3 regions of the Billgrantia sp. C5P2 genome follow, and region 2 is predicted to be linked to each of the others. Evidence: predicted binding sites of a transcription regulator. Region 2 holds the regulator's gene; each other region holds the start of a gene.
The links. The regulator sigma-54, encoded in region 2, starts transcription at its own class of promoters, with help from an activator protein. The targets are predictions, from matches to a motif close to TGGCACNNNNNTTGCTNT.

Region 1: a site for sigma-54 is predicted at 1,499-1,516, ahead of ACRWQA_RS21885 (NCS1 family nucleobase:cation symporter-1). Genes of this name have one in related genera too.
Region 3: a site for sigma-54 is predicted at 1,321-1,338, ahead of speB (agmatinase). Genes of this name have one in related genera too.

The regions. Positions count from the first base shown of each region.
Region 1 covers NZ_CM128542.1:4,695,621-4,698,897, forward strand. The annotation lists gene hydA (dihydropyrimidinase) at 1-95, opposite strand, end outside; gene ACRWQA_RS21880 (nitrilase-related carbon-nitrogen hydrolase) at 122-988, opposite strand; gene ACRWQA_RS21885 (NCS1 family nucleobase:cation symporter-1) at 1,573-3,081, shown strand.
Region 2 covers NZ_CM128542.1:1,633,210-1,636,486, forward strand. The annotation lists gene rapZ (RNase adapter RapZ) at 1-404, opposite strand, end outside; gene ptsN (PTS IIA-like nitrogen regulatory protein PtsN) at 450-920, opposite strand; gene hpf (ribosome hibernation-promoting factor, HPF/YfiA family) at 927-1,235, opposite strand; gene ACRWQA_RS07565 (RNA polymerase factor sigma-54) at 1,345-2,766, opposite strand; gene lptB (LPS export ABC transporter ATP-binding protein) at 2,924-3,277, opposite strand, start outside.
Region 3 covers NZ_CM128542.1:2,387,847-2,391,123, forward strand. The annotation lists gene ACRWQA_RS11030 (sigma-54 interaction domain-containing protein) at 1-1,188, opposite strand, end outside; gene speB (agmatinase) at 1,390-2,340, shown strand; gene ACRWQA_RS11040 (YjiH family protein) at 2,385-3,277, shown strand, end outside.

The DNA of each region.
Region 1 (3,277 bases), 1.7 Mb from region 2:
CCGATGGCCTGGATCTTGCCGTCGGCACACAGGATATCGGCCCGGTAGCTATCGCTATGGGTGACCACGGTTCCGCCACGAATCAAGAGGCTCATGTCGCGTTTCTCCTTCGTTGTTGTCTTCATTCGCCGTCGGTGAGACGCCCATAGGCCTCCGGGCGACGGTCGCGGAAGAACTGCCAGTTGTTGCGTATCTCACGCACCATCGCGAGATCGATCTCATGGACCAGCAGTTCGTCCGCCTTGTCGCTTGCCTGGGCCTCGATCTGCCCGCGCGGATTGACGATGTAGGAACTGCCGTAGAATTCGCCGATGTTCCACGGCGCCTCGGTGCCGACCCGGTTGATGGCGGCGATGAAGCAGCCGTTGGCGGCGGCGGAAGCGGGCTGCTCGAGCTCCCAGAGGTACTGGGAGAGCCCGGCCACGGTAGCCGAGGGATTGAAGATCACTTCGGCACCGTTGAGCGCCAGTGCCCGCCAGCCCTCGGGGAAATGACGGTCGTAGCAGATGTAGACGCCGATCTTGCCGTAGGCGGTATCGAAAACCGGCCAGTCCGACTTGCCCGGCTTGAAGAAGTACTTCTCCCAGAAGCCGGCAACTTGGGGAATGTGGGTCTTGTGATACTTGCCCAGGTAGCTGCCATCGGCATCGAACACGGCAGCGGTGTTGTAGTAGATGCCGGTCACGGTCTCCTCATAGATCGGTACGACCATCACCATGCGATGCTCGGCAGCCAGTTTCTGCATCATCCGGCAGGTGGGGCCGTCCGGTACCCGTTCGGCGGCTGCATACCACTTCGGGTCCTGGCTGGGACAGAAATAGGGCTGGTTGAACACTTCCTGAAAGCAGAGTACCTGCACGCCGGCCTGGGCGGCCTGCTCGATCAGCGGCAGGTGTGCTTCGTTCATGGCATCGCGGATCGCCGAGGGTTCCAGATCGGTACTGGTCTTGAGGCCCATCTGAATCAGGCCGATCGTCATCTTCTGCATGGAGTTCGATCTCATTGTGATTGTTTTCATCCTGCGCCTTCCACGCGGGCACGGGCAATTTCAAAAAGCTGACTCAATAGACAGCTTTTTGAAATTAGTTGCTCTAACACGGGATAGCAAGGCGCAAACGTTGAATTCATCACGGCCCGGCTCAAACGCTTGTAGAACAAGGCAAATTTATCGCGTCATCAGTCGTTTACACCAAAGTGGGGGAGGCATGCACCAACTCTGAATCCATGCAGACTTCTATATTTGGTTTTAATATCAATATGTTATAATTTTAACACAGTGATTAAAATTAGCCTGTTAAGGAATCTTGAACCAAATTGGAAAGTGTCTAGTCTGTCATGTGGCGCTTCCACGGGAGTCGATGATTCCTCAGAATTCTTTGTCCGCCTCGCTCTATATATTGCTGTCTATGGAGTCAGCTTTCAAAAACATAAACTTAACACTCGAAGAAAGCCTCAAGCTGGACAATTCGGCGTGGGAGCCAGCCAACCGAATGGCAATGGGCACAGTTATTGCTACTTGCCAGCAAGACCAACACAACAATGAGCTCATGCACCGAGTGACGGAGAACAACAATGACCCAGTCATCGAGGATGTTGGACAGGAAGGGCCTGATCGAACTCGAGGTAGGCGACGACTTACGCAGCAGTCCACGGTTCAATGACGACATCGCACCCACCAAGGCCAGCGAAAGGACCTGGTCGAAATGGAACATCGCCGCGCTCTGGGTCGGGATGTCGATCTGCGTGCCCACCTATACCCTGGGCGGCGTTCTGACCGCCTATTTCGGGCTCAGCGTGGGCGAGGCGCTGTTGGCGATACTGCTTGCCAACGTGATCGTGCTGATTCCGCTGACGCTGAACGCCTTTCCCGGGACCAAGTTCGGCATCCCCTTCCCGGTGGTACTGCGCTCTTCGTTCGGCATCCTCGGCTCCAACGTACCCTGCCTGATTCGCGCCCTGGTCGGCTGCGGCTGGTTCGGCATCCAGACCATGTTCGGCGGCCTGGCCATCCATCTGCTGCTCGCTGCGCTCTTCCCACCCTGGCAAGCGCTGGGGGGCGTGGGCGAGGTCATCGGCTTCTTCGTCTTCGGCGCAATGAACCTCTACGTGGTGATCCGCGGGGCGGAATCGATCAAGTGGCTGGAGACACTGGCCGCTCCCCTGCTGCTGGCGGTTGGCATCGGGCTGATGTTCTGGGCCTGGCCGCACATGTCGATGACCGAGCTGCTGGCACAGCCTCCCTCGCGTCCGGAAGGCGCTTCGGTCGTCGGCTACTTTCTTGCCGGCCTGACGGCCATGGTGGGCTTCTGGGCCACGCTGTCGCTCAACATTCCCGACTTCAGTCGTTTCGCCAGAAGCCAGAAGGATCAGATCGTGGGTCAGGTGCTGGGGCTGCCCCTGACCATGTTCTTCTTCGCCGCCCTCGGCGTGGTGATGACGGCCGCCTCGGAGTCTCTGGTCGGTCGAACCATAGCTGACCCGGTCAACCTCATCGGCATGATCGACAATCCATTCTGGGTCGGCATCGCGATGGTGCTGATCATCGTGGCTACGATCTCGACCAACACGGCAGCCAACATCGTCTCCCCCACCAACGATTTCCAGAACGTGGCCCCCAAGCTGGTCGACCATACGCGCGGCGTGCTGATCACCGGCCTTGTGGGCGTGCTTCTGATGGGCTACGACCTGCTGCAAAAGGCGGGAGTGATCGGCGCCGGCGTCTCGCTAGAGCAGATGTACTCGAACTGGCTGCTCGGCTATTCCAGCCTGTTGGGCCCCATCGCGGGTGTCATGGCGGTGGATTATTTCCTGATCAAGCGCCAGCGACTCGACGTGCCGAGCCTCTACCAGGACGGCCGGGCCTATCCCGCCTTCAACCTGGCCGGCTTCATCGCCTTCGGCGTTCCCGTCTCGCTGACCCTGCTGTCACTGGCCACCGGCACCATGAACTGGTTCTACGACTATGGCTGGTTCACCGGCTCGCTGCTGGGTGCCGTACTCTACTACGTCACCAGCCTGATGCTGACTCCCGCCGGTCGGGCCGTACCTGTGACCGCCATCGATATGGAGCGTCACCTGTGAGGCGCATGAGAACGCTCGGCTAGCAGCCCCTCAAATCGCGGCGATGTCACGCTCGCCGCGATAGTGGCGGTCCCACATCAGCACGGCGCCGGCAACGGCGCCCCGTTCCGCTGCGTGTTCCCCGCCTGGCGGCGCTGAGGCCATACCCCGCTGAGGAGAGACCGATTCATCCTTGGCAGCTCAAGTTTTATTTACT
Region 2 (3,277 bases):
GCCAGGTTGCGAATGTCGCTCAGCGTCACGTCTTCCGACTCGATGGCCTCGCCAAGGGTCATGTCCCGGCCGCGGGTCAAGGGGTGTCGACGCCGGGTCGCGGAGTAGCGTTCCAGCAGGATGCGCGCATCGGTGGTCAGGTAGATGATCTGGCAATCGACCTGCTTGGTGCGCAGCTCTTCCAGCAAGCGCGGGAAGCGCTCCAGGGCATGGGGCAGGTTGCGCGCATCGATGCTGACGGCGATGGATGTCTGGATCGTGGGGGAGCTGCGCAGCTCATCCACCAGGGGGCCAAGCAGCATCGCCGGCAGGTTGTCGATGGCGTAAAAGCCGATATCTTCGAGCGCTTGCAGTGCGATCGACTTGCCGGAACCGGAACGGCCGCTGATGATCACAAGCTGCATGATGGTTCTCCTGATCAGGGGCCGGCCGAACGGCGAAGGGGGAGGTCAGGCCGAGGACTGTCGTCGAATCGCTTCGATGAGACGCTCGTGGAGTTCGCGCTGGCTTTCGCACTTGCGCAGACGTGCGCGCGTTTCGGCATCGTTCATGACGCTGGCCACCTGGCTTAGCAGCGACAGATGCGTATCGTCGGCCTCCTCGGGCACCAACAGCACGAAGACGAGGTCGACCGGCTCTCCGTCGATGGCGTCGAAGTCGATGGGCTCGGCCAGTTTGAGAAAGGCAGCCACTGGGCTATGGCAGTGAGGGCTACGGGCGTGGGGGATGGCCACACCATTGCCGATGCCGGTACTGCCCAGCCTCTCGCGACCGACCAGTCTGCCGAAGACTTCCTGGCTGTCGAGGCTCGGAGTGTTCTGCGCAATGAAGGTGCTGAAGAACTCCAGCACCCTCTTCTTGCTACCCCCGGGAACGTCGAACAGCGCGCGTTCCGGGGGCAGGATGGTTTCCAATGTCATGGCAGCTCAGCGAATGCCGGCGCCCTGGGCGCGAGCCTGGGCTTTTTCCTTGTGTTTGACCAATTGACGGTCGAGCTTGTCGGTCAGCGCATCGATGGCGGCATACATGTCCTGATCGGAGGCTTCGGCATGAAGGTCGGCGCCGGCGGCGTGCAGCGTGCAGGCGGCCTGCTGGCGCTCCTTCTCGATCGAGAGCGTGACCTGCACATTGGTGATGTTGTCGTAATGTCGCTGGACGCGGCTCAGCTTCTCGCTCACGTAGTCACGCAGTGAATCGGTCAGTTCAACATGATGGCCGGTGATGTTGACTTGCATGACAAGCTCCTTCGTCCTTCGAGTGGTAGCTCGATTGTAACCCTTTTTCCTGCCCTGCATACCCCCCTCTGGCGGTTGGATTGCCCGGGGTCAGCGTTATGTCGTGGCGTCAACGAAAACGCTTGCGCTCGCTGGAGGAGGGGATTCCCAGAGCTTCGCGGTACTTGGCAACCGTGCGGCGGGCGACCTGGATGCCATCCTCGGCCAACAGCTCCACCAGGCGGCTGTCGGAGAGCGGTTTGCGCGGCGGTTCATCGGCGACGAGCTTGCGGATACGGGCGCGGATCGCCGTGCTGGAGTGAACGTCCCCGTCACCGTTTCCGCCGACATGGCTGGAGAAGAAGTACTTGAGCTCGAAGACGCCACGTGGGGTGTGGATGAACTTCTGCGTCGTCACTCGCGAAATGGTCGACTCGTGCATCTCGACGGCCTGGGCGATGTCGGCCAGCACCAGGGGTTTCATGGCCTCTTCGCCCTGTTCGAGAAACTCGAGCTGACGTGCCATGATCTCCCGCCCCACTCTCAGCAGGGTGTCGTTGCGGCTGGCGAGGCTCTTCATCAACCAGCGGGCTTCCTGCAGATGATCCTTGAGGAACTGGTTGTCTTGGCTCTTGTCCGCACGCCGCACCAGCGCGACATAGTCGGGCTGGATGCGTAGCCGCGGCAGCGCTTCGGCGTTGAGTTCCACGCGCCAGCCGGATTCGTCGTGGTAGGCGACCAGGTCCGGTGTGACGTAACTGCTGCTCACTTCGGCGTAGGCACTGCCGGGGCGGGGGTCCAGCGAGCGAACCAGGGCGATGACATCGTCCAGCGATTCGTCGTCCAGGCCCAGGCGGCGTTTCAGCAGGCGGCGGTCATCGGAGGCCAGTGCCTCGAGGAATTGGCGTACCAGGCGACGGGTCTGGGGCAGCAGTGGCGTATCGTCGGGCAGCGCGGCCAATTGCAGCATCAGGCATTCGCGCAGGTCGCGGGCGAATACGCCGGTGGGTTCGAACTGCTGCAGGCGCAGCAGGACCTGTTCGACTTCCCGGGTGGGCAGGCCCTCCAGGCCCTGTCGGCGCAGGCCGTCGCGAATGTCCTCCAGGGATTGTGCCAGGTAACCGGCGCCATTGACGGCATCGATCAGGCTCTCGGCAATGAGGCGCTGGCGGTCGCTCAAGTCGGTCATCGCCAATTGCCAGATCAGATGGCCGGTCAGCGTCTGCACCGAGGCCTGGCGCTCGAAATCCGGCCCTTCGCCGGTGGCGCCTCCGGAGCTCGTGCCATGATCGGGATAGGTGTCGGCCCAATCGCTGTCGGTGGACAGCTCGTTGGGTATCTCGTCGGCCCACTCATCGCTGGGGGTTTCGCTGACAGCCTGTTCGCCGAAGTCGTCATCGAGTTCCAGCATGGGATTGGATTCGAGTGCCTGCTGGATCTCCTGGCGTAGATCTAGGGTCGAGAGCTGCAGCAGGGCAATGGCCTGCTGCAGTTGGGGAGTCATGGTCAGCTGAGTGCCGACACGCAGTTGCAGGGATGCTTTCATGGCCATGAGGTAATGGGGCTCATCTGCCGGAAAACTCTACCCTAGTCGGGTCGACGATCACTTGCAAGATAATTCATTGCAATAAACATGCCATCGGCAATATTCATGCCTGTTTATGCAGTTGCAATAAGGATCAGGTGCTTGCTTGATGCGCGGGATTATACTACAGACGGAAATCCTCGCCCAGATAGACTTCGCGCACCCGCTGGTTGGCCAGGATGGCTTCGGCGTTCCCTTCGGCAATGATCTGGCCGTCCCCGACGATATAGGCCGAGTCGCAGATGTCGAGGGTCTCGCGAACGTTGTGGTCGGTGATCAGCACGCCGATGTTGCGTGCCTTGAGCTGGCGGATGATGCCCTTGATCTCGCCCACCGAGATCGGGTCGACACCGGCGAAGGGCTCGTCGAGCAGAATGAAGGCCGGCTCCGTGGCCAGCGCACGGGCGATCTCGACACGTCGGCGTTCACCGCCCGAGAGGCTCATGCCGAGGTTGTCGCGAATGTGGGTGACATGGAA
Region 3 (3,277 bases), 750 kb from region 2:
ATCGCCCGGCGTGGGCGAGTAGATCAGATCCCCCGCCGACGAGAGCCAGGCACGCTCAAGCCAGTTCTCCAGCTCGCGCACGTTGCCCGGCCAGTCGCCGCCCATCAGCTCCGACCACACGCTGCCATGCAGCAGCTTCTGACGACCATAGCGCTGGTTGAGTCGCTCCAGGCATGCCTCGACCAGTGCCGGGATATCCTCGCGGCGCTCGCGCAGTGGTGGCAACGTAACCGGGATCACATTTAGCCGATAATAGAGGTCGAGGCGGAACGCGCCCGTCTCGACGCGCTTGGCCAGGTCCTGGTTGGTGGCAACCACCAGGCGGAAATCGACCTGCCGCTGGCGGGTGTCACCCAATCGGGTGACGCTACCGTCCTGGATCACCTTGAGCAGCTTGGTCTGCATCAGTAGCGGCAGCTCACCGATCTCGTCGAGAAAGAGCGTGCCGCCCTGGGCCTGCTCCAGCAGCCCCGCCTTGCCCTGACGCGCCGCGCCGCTGAAGGCGCCTGGCTGGTAGCCGAACATCTCCGACTCGAACAGGTTCTCGGGGATTGCACCGCAGTTCACTTCGAGGAACGGACCCTCGCAGCGTCGACTCCAGCGGTGCAGCTGACGGGCGAAGGCGGTCTTGCCGACGCCGGACTCGCCCAGCATCAGCACGGTGGCATCCGAAGGCGCCACGCGCTTGAGCAACAGGGCGAGCTCGCGCATCACCTGGCTGCGGATCTCCAGGCTCTCCAGCACATCCTCGAGCTGGCCGTCCTCGCCAGAGGTTCCGCCCTGGCTGCGCTTGAGGTGCTCGCTGAAGCGCTTCTGCAAGAGCGCGTACTCGTCCTGCAGCAGTTGCAGGTCGGTGAGGTCGCGCGAGCGGCTGACGATACGCTCGAGCCGGCCATTGACATAGACCGGATGCGCCTCGGCGATCACCCGCCGGCCCGTGCCGGTCACCTGCATCAGTTGTGCCGGCTTGCCACTGCGAATCACCTCGAGGCTGATGGAAGGCTTGAGCACGCCGTCCGCCTCGAGGCGCTGCACCGAACTGCCGATCAAGCGCTCCCGCGCCATGCCATAAACCGCCACGGCTCCCGGACTCACGTCGAGTACGCGGCCCGAACCGTCGACGATGAAAAAGTGGTCATTGGCCGTCTCGACGATGGTTCGCACCACCTCCTGGTCGATCTCGCTCATTTCGCTCACGCTGCTCAAGAACCGGGATTCATTTTTGTATCGCGATGCATGAGTGTATCAACCCGCGGTCGACTCGATCCAATTATGAATTGTCACGCTGCTCTCAAGCCCATGAAATCGGCACTCCAGGGTTGGCACGGAAACTGCAACTCGTCATGACAAAGTAAAGCAGATCATGACAAAGCAAAGCAGAGGCTACCCATGACCGACTACAACCAGCCGCTCGGCGGCAACGAGATGCCCCGCTTCGGCGGCCCCGCCACCATGATGCGCCTGCCCACCCAGCCCACTGCTGAAGGGTTGGATGCCGCCTTCATCGGCGTGCCGCTCGACGTCGGAACATCCAATCGCCCGGGAACGCGCCTGGGGCCGCGCCAGATACGCGACGAGTCGCGCATGCTGCGTCCCTACAACATGGCCACACGCGCCGCCCCCTTCGACAGCCTGCAGGTGGCCGATATCGGAGACGTACCGATCAACACCTTCCATCTGCCCAAGACGGTGGACATCATCAGCCGCTTCTACGACGAGGTGCTCAGCCACGGCTGCATCCCGCTCACGCTTGGCGGCGACCACCTGATCACCCTGCCGATCCTGCGCGCCATCGCTAACAAGCATGGTCCGGTGGGGCTGATCCATATCGATGCCCACGCCGACGTCAACGAGCACATGTTCGGCGAGCCCCTCGCCCATGGCACGCCGTTTCGCCGCGCCCAGGAAGAAGGGCTGCTGGCCAAGGGCAAGGTGGTGCAGATCGGCCTGCGCGGGACCGGCTACGCCGCCGAGGACTTCGACTGGTGCCGCCAGCAGGGTTTCCGCGTCGTCACCGCCGAGGAGTGCTGGTACCGATCACTCGAGCCGCTGATGTCGGAAGTTCGCGAGCAGATGGGCAATACCCCTGTCTACATCACCTTCGACATCGACGGGCTGGACCCCTCCGTCGCCCCCGGCACCGGCACCGTCGAGATGGGTGGGCTGACCTCGGCCCAGGGGCTCGAGATCGTGCGTGGCGCCGCCGGGCTCAACATCGTCGGTGGTGACATGGTCGAGGTCTCGCCGCCCTACGACACCAGCGGCAACACGGCGCTGATGGGCGCCACCCTGCTCTACGAAATGCTGTGCGTCTTGCCGGGCGTCAAGCGCCGCGACTGACATGACATTGCATGACACTACAACGACAACCCAAGGGAGAGCCCATGTCCACCACTGACACCACCCGCCGAAGCGCCGCCGTCCCGGCGCCTTTCGAACGCGGCAACCTGCTGAAATTCATTATTCCCTCGGCCATCGGCGTCGGCCTGTTCCTGGTGCCGTTCCAGGTCGGCGACACCATCAACATTGGCATGGGGCTGATGGCCGACGGGCTCAAGGCACTGCTCGGCGGCGCTCTGCCGGCCATTGCCGTGATCGTGCTGGTGCTCTCGGTGCTGGCGACCTCCTGGGTCAAGCTCGTACGCCCTCGCTGGGCCGATCAAGGGGTGCTGCACGACATGTTCCACGTCGGCCCGGTGTGGTTCGGCATGCGCCTCCTGGGGGCGGCCTTCGCCCTGATGACCTTCTTCCAGTTCGGACCCGAGTTCGTCACCGCCTCCTTCACCGGTGGGGTGATGCTCAACGACCTGGCACCCGTGCTGCTGACCTTCTTCTTCTTTGCCGCCCTGCTGCTGCCGTTCCTGGTCGAGTTCGGTTTCATGGAGTTCATCGGCAGCCTGGTACGCAAGCCGTTCCGGGTGATCTTCAACCTGCCAGGCCGCAGCGCAATCGATGCCACCGCCTCGTGGATGGGCTCGGGCACCGTGGGCGTACTGATCACGACCCAGCAATACGAGCAGGGTTACTACAGCCGCCGCGAAGCCTCGGTCATCGCGACCAATTTCTCCATCGTGTCGATCGCCTTCAGCCTGCTGATCACCAGCTTCGTCGACCTCAACCACATGTTCGTGCAGTTCTACTTCACCGTGGTGGTGGCCGGGCTGATCGCCGCGGTCATCGTGCCGCGCCTCCCACCCCTGTCACGCAAGCCCGACACCTACTACGAGCCGGTCGGCTGCCAGCTGGCCGAAAAGCGCACCGACGAGATGGGCCTGCT